2 regions of the Flavobacterium calami genome follow, and region 2 is predicted to be linked to the other one. Evidence: riboswitches for the same ligand, from Rfam matches in the RefSeq annotation. Region 2 holds a riboswitch; the other holds the start of a gene.

What was found. A riboswitch is a leader RNA that binds a small molecule or an ion and turns the genes downstream of it on or off. The one in region 2 is predicted to bind cobalamin.
Region 1: another riboswitch for cobalamin. It lies ahead of AAEO57_RS13870 (TonB-dependent receptor plug domain-containing protein); the one in region 2 lies ahead of AAEO57_RS15645 (NAD-dependent epimerase/dehydratase family protein).

Annotation. Positions count from the first base shown of each region.
Region 1 is NZ_JBBYHS010000014.1:36,175-39,371, reverse strand. Features, by position in the region: gene AAEO57_RS13870 (TonB-dependent receptor plug domain-containing protein) at 1-1,172, opposite strand, end outside; cobalamin riboswitch at 1,200-1,431, opposite strand; gene cobC (alpha-ribazole phosphatase) at 1,488-2,024, opposite strand; gene AAEO57_RS13860 (adenosylcobinamide-GDP ribazoletransferase) at 2,009-2,794, opposite strand; gene cobT (nicotinate-nucleotide--dimethylbenzimidazole phosphoribosyltransferase) at 2,850-3,197, opposite strand, start outside.
Region 2 is NZ_JBBYHS010000016.1:114,988-118,184, forward strand. Features, by position in the region: gene AAEO57_RS15640 (cobalamin-independent methionine synthase II family protein) at 1-402, opposite strand, end outside; gene AAEO57_RS15645 (NAD-dependent epimerase/dehydratase family protein) at 433-1,446, opposite strand; cobalamin riboswitch at 1,615-1,796, opposite strand; gene AAEO57_RS15650 (Lrp/AsnC family transcriptional regulator) at 1,970-2,431, shown strand; gene AAEO57_RS15655 (hypothetical protein) at 2,509-2,892, opposite strand; gene AAEO57_RS15660 (mechanosensitive ion channel family protein) at 3,038-3,197, opposite strand, start outside.

The DNA of each region.
Region 1 (3,197 bases), on a different contig from region 2:
GAACCTAAAGAGAATAAAACAGGCGATTTGTAATTGTCTGTAAATTCTTTTCGAACTCCAAATTCATTTTTCCAGTTGGCAGAAATATCCTGTTTTACCAATAAAGAGGCAGAACTGATTTCGCGGGTATTGGTTCCAAAACCGCTGCCTGTTCCTGTAGTTTTGTTGTAATCTAAAATCCCGTTTATCTGGGTTGATTTAAAAAGAGTATAACCCAAACCAGCTTTTGTAATTAAGCTTTCTGTTTTTCCGTATGTATAATTATTGGTAGAGTTATCAGCATAGTACTGATAGTTTTCAAAAATGTATGCTGTTTTGAAATTCGCATTGAGTTTACCGAAATTACCATCGTATTCTAATAAGTTCCTGTTAAAACCATTGATATATTTACTTGGAGTTTCGGTTTCTGTGATTAAAGAAGTATTTCTGTCTGTGTTTGAGGTTTGGCTGTACAGTTTAAGAGTGTTTTTTGCATTTAGTTTATAGCCTAAATTGGCACTCATTGTGAAAATATTGTATTCACCATTACGGTTCCAGCGTTGTTCGCCTTTCCAGGTGTATTTGTTCACATATTTATAATCGTTTGTAGAACTGTTGTTGGAAAAACCAATCTGCGCACTCCATTTTTTGTTGGAAATATTAGTTTTGTAATTAACTCCAATTGTATTAAAGCTTCCGTAATCAAGTTTTAAATTATTCTCAAAACGATTATAAAAGTCCAAATCGTTGTTTAAATGTACCGTTCCGCCAATTGCACCGCTGCCATAAATAACGCTGCCTCCTCCGGCTTTTGCACTTACCGAATTATAATCTGAACCTGAAATTGTATTAAAATCAGTGCTGCCGTTCATTTGTGAATTGATGTTGATTCCGTTCCAGATTACGGCTGTCTGGGATGAGGTTGTTCCTCTGAAAGACACCGTAGAAAGCATTCCTCGTCCATATTCTTTAAAGTAAAGTGTGGAATTGAAGTTTAGCAAATCGGTTAGCAATGCTTTGTTTTTATTGATGATTGAATCACCGAGTTTTAGAACCGACTGGGAGCTGGAGTATTTGTTGAGGTTAATGTCTGATACAATAACTTCTTTAAGTTTCATAACAGAGTCATTCTGCGCCGAAATAATCTGGCACAAAAGCAGAAAGCAAAAAGCAAAACGTATTTTTAAAGTCATAATTTCTACACTCTTTTTCCCGAGAGTTCGATATTTGTTAATAAGGCAGGTCTCCTGGCTTGCGTCTTGCTGTTTACCTTCCCATCATACATTATGACAGTGGTTTGTAGATAACAACAAGCATTCTTTAAAAAGAACTAAGCTTACAGTTGCGGGTACAGCTCAAGATTTTCGATTTTAAATAATTTAAAATCAGTGACTTGATTCCCTTTTAATGTGTTTTTGTAATAAAAACACAACCTTAATTGGGTGCAAAGATAAAGTTAAATAAGTGTAAAATTCAAATTTGTATTTACTTTCTAATAAAAAAAGTTTTTAAAAATCTATTTTGATAACTTCTCCAAAGTCAACTTTGTTCTGAAAAGCATCTTTTAATGGAAGCCCGGAGTGATGGCATAAAAAGCTTCTTATAACACCGGCATGAGTAACAATAACCAAGGGGGAGTTTGTTTTTTTTGTCTTTTTTTCGGCTAAGAAATCACCGACTCTTTCGTGTAATTCAATGAAAGATTCCCCATTTGAAGCCTTGATTTTTACAAAATCTTCCATCCACGGATTGAGCTGCTCAGGCGGAATGTCATTCCATGGTTTTAATTCCCAGTCGCCAAAATTCATTTCTTTTAAACGATGATCTTCCTGAAAAGAAATCGTGCTGATGTTCTCCTGAATGTATTTTGCCAGAATCACACAACGTTTTAAAGGGCTCGAAAAAATCAAAGCTTCCGAGGGTAATTGAGAAAGAATATTTTCAAAAATACTATCAAAAGGTACTGCAATATCGACATCCGATTGTCCGTAACAAATTCCCTTTTCGCAAATTGTTTCGGTATGACGAATTAGATAAATTTCCATATCAAAAGAATGCTTAAATAATAAACCACTTCGCAAACCTGTTGTGTTGCACCGAGACAATCGCCGGTATAACCGCCAATCCATTTCTGAAAATAACGAGCCAGAAAATAACGGGTTGCGAAAACCGGAATTAGGACTAAAAGGATTTGATATTGAAAGCAGGAAAGTATCAACAAAGGAAGCAGCCCGAAGAAAAAGGAACCGAGAATTTCTTTCCAGCTGTAATTTTTTGCAATGGGTTTGCTTTTACTCGAAGCATCATCGCGAGAATATTCATGAGTAAAAATGATAGAAATAGCTCCGAGACGACTTACGGAGTGAGCAGAAATAAACAGCAGAAGAATTAAATAATTGTGACTAAACAACAGCAAAATAGATTCTGAAAGCAATTTGAATTTTAATAAAAATAACAGCACCAAACCAATCGCACCATATGCACCAATCGCACTATCTTTCATAATCATCAGTATTTTTTCTTTGGTCCAGCCTCCTCCAAAACCGTCACACACATCAGCAAAACCATCTTCGTGAAAAGCGCCTGTTGTTAATATTGAAGCTATGATTCCTAAAATTACAGCCGTTTCGGTTGAGATAAAAAGAGAAGAAATATAGAAAGCAAGAAATGAAATGCTTCCTACAATCCATCCAATTAAAGGGAAATAACGTGTGGCTTTGTTTAAGTATTCTGGATCGTGGTTAATGTTTTTCGGACAGGGAATCCGTGTGTAAAACATTAGACATGTAAAAAATATATGTAGTTCTTTTTTCATTTATTGAATATTTTTAAAATTGAAATTTGCAATTGATATTGACATTGCAATTTCGTCATTTCCTGCTAACTCCTGCACTCTCAAAACTGGCCATTTCGTTTAAAAAAGCTTCAGCAGATTTTAAAATTGGAAAAGCAATTGCACAGCCTGTTCCTTCGCCAAGGCGCAAATCTAAATTTAAAATTGGTTTTGCCTGCAGATAATTCAATAATTTTTGATGCGCTTTTTCAGCTGAGCAGTGGCAGAAAACAGCATTGTGAATAATAGCAGGATTTATTTTTGAAGCAATCAAAAAGGCAACGCTGCAAATAAAGCCATCAACCAAAACAATCATATTGTTATCGAAAGCCGTTAACATTCCGCTTGACATTTGTATGATTTCAAAACCTCCAAAGTAGGCGAT
Region 2 (3,197 bases):
GCGATATAATACATGAGGTCCTGTTACGGTCAGTTTCACATCTACATCTGCCGGGGCTGCATCACGAGCTATTTTCCAGTTACGGGCTGTACCAAAACGCGGATTTTTGAGTTCGCCAATTACCCTTGGACACTCAATTCCAAAACCCGCTGTACCGAATGTAACCTTCGGCATATCCTCAAATGTGATACCGTCAATTCGCTTTTGATAGAAATAGTACATATTTTCACGGTAGCCTTCTCCATCGGTTATGGTATCCAATCCAAGACTGGCCTGGTCTTTTGCAGCCCAGTTGATGTAATCGTCTACCTCCTGCTGATTCATTACCGGACGTTTCATGGTATCCTCCAATTTTTCCGGACGGGGATAACTACCCACTACTGTATTGCGAAATCCTGACATATAATATAGTATTTAGAAAATATAATTTTTTTAATAATTAACCTGTAGCTGCCTGTTTCGGGCTTCTTCAATCTGAGACCTCACTCCTTCTTCCAGCGAACGAGGGACAAAACCGATCTCCTGTTCCAGACGTGTACTGTCGCAACGATCTATGAGAGCCGTACGGGATACACTTTCGTCAAATTCGTATTCTGCATTAGGAATGATACGCTCAACAGTCTGCATCAGTTCTTGCGCGGTTACAGAATGTCCTCCGTTGTTATAGGCAAAATGACTGAGTTTTTCTTTCAGCGCCAGACGAACAAACTGCTCGGCTACATCATCTACATAAATCCAACAGTCACGAGAATCTTTTGAGAATGGCAGTTTAGCTTTTTTTCCAAGTGCAGGATTTGTAGCAAACTCGCAAGCCCAAAGAACAGATCCTCTCATACGTCCGTCACCGTATACAATTGGCGGACGCATGGCTGCAATGCTTGCTCCTTTGTTTTTAATATATTTTTGAGCTGTAAATTCGTTGAGCATTTTCATTACCCCATAGGTATAAAAATGATCGTCAAGCGAACAGTAATCACTTTCTTTTACCGCATAATTTTCGTCGCCATAAGCACTATGATTTGCTCCGTATATGGTTTCGCTACTGGCAAAAACCAGACGGGAAAGCTTGTGGTCAACCACCATATCGAACATATTAATCATTCCGAGCATGTTTACAGAAGCGCCGCGATGATGATCGGCTTCTACTTCGGCACTCATCAGATACGCCAAATGAATTACGTGTGTGATATCTGAAAATTTAAGAAACACATTATTAACCTGTTCTTTATTGGAAACATCAAGATTAATAAATGTGGTCTGCTCTATTTGCTCCTGCATTTCAGCAAGTCTGGCTGAATCTTTTTGATGTTTTAAAAGAGCTATTTGTTTTGTCCATTCTATATTCAGATTCAAATCGGCTACTACTACGGGAATTTTGCGTTCCCACAGGTTGACTACTACACGTGCTCCAATAAATCCTGTGCCTCCGGTAACTAAAAATTTCATAAAATTATTCCTGTATTAGGTTAAACAATTTCCTATTTAGGCATGTTTAAGCAAAAAGAAGAAGGTGGGAAATACAAATATCTTTAGATACGGATACACCAAACCTAACCGGTTTTTAGAATCTGCATTACAGACATTGATCTGACCTAAGCTTCATATCGCGAAAGCATCGTCAATACAGATTAGGCAGGTATCCTGACTTGTAACAGTTTTTATCGTCCTTCCCGCTTTGGCAGTGGAACACCTGGATAAAAACCTTCGGGTTACTTACAGTTGCGCGACAGTTCGTGATTTTCACACGATTCCCTTTTGATTCACAGCTAAGTAAAACCTAATCCAATCGATAAATAGTTAAAGAATTTCTACTATTGCAATAGTTTTATATTCTTTGCAAAATTAGTTTACATTCATCAATAATCTATTAATAAACCTAAAATAGGATTATTTAGCTATTAAATAACCTATAATCAGTATTATTAACTTTTTTAAATGTATTTTTGACACTTAAAAAGACTTTTATACCATGGAAGAACTTGATAAAACCGATTTACTCCTTTTAAAAATCCTCGGAAATAATTCCAGTTACACCATAAAAGAGCTGGCGACACAGGTAAACCTATCACCTACACCCGTATTACAGCGTGTAAAAAGACTGGAAACAAGCGGATATATCAAAAAGTATATTGCGTTACTGGACCACGAAAAATTCAGTCATGGGTTTATTGTTTTTTGCAATATCAAACTCAAACAACACGACCGTACCATTGGCCACCGTTTTGTAGAAGATATCATGAAAATTGATGAAGTTGTAGAATGCTACAATATTTCGGGAGATTATGATTTTATCTTAAAGGTATTCGCTAAGGACATGAAACACTATCAGGATTTTGTTTTTAACAAATTAGGCTCTGTTGAAAGTATTGGCAGCACACAAAGCACTTTTGTTATGGCGGAGATTAAAAATTTGCATAATATTAGTGTTTGAGGATTGTGCTTTCACATCTGCGTGTTCATGTTTGCGTGAGCGAGAGGTACCGTCTATTATTAATGTATTAAAATAATTTATTTTCTTGATTTTCGTTCCTTTAAATTTTGAAAATATATGTTATAATTAAATACTTGTTTTAGCTGATTATCTTTATATAAATTAACATAGATTTGACCTTTAATTTTAACTATTGAATCCCCAACTTCTACTTCATCCCAAAAACTATTTTCTAAAGGAACACTTACATTGTGTGTAAATTTTAGCATTGGCGTACAATGTTGAGATGAATCAATATATTTTTCAATCACAATACCTGAATAAGATTCTTCTTTCCTGTTTTCAAGTGCCCTTTTATAAAAAAATTCATTTCCTGAAAGATAGTTAACCCAAAAAACCAACTGCAACCATACAACTGCTAAAACTAGTAACTTAAAAATATTCCCTTTATTTTTTACCAACTTAATTTATTTTAAAAATCTCGCTCTGCGAAGTTTTAAACAATCAAATAATCATGCAATGCAATCCCGAAAGCTCTCTGAACTGCCTTTATGCTACCCATTAAAGTTTACATGAGAAAATGAAAAAATCTACAAGTTCCTGACTTTATTCTTCAGAAGGTCTAAAACTCCCTTCATCAGGATATTGAATACTATTCTTTAATTCCTCAATTCGTTTGGGATCAAAATTAGGCAATTGCAATTGATTCTCATTTTTCCATTTCTTAACGATTTCTGAAACTTCTGCAGATTTTTCATCAGAAGAA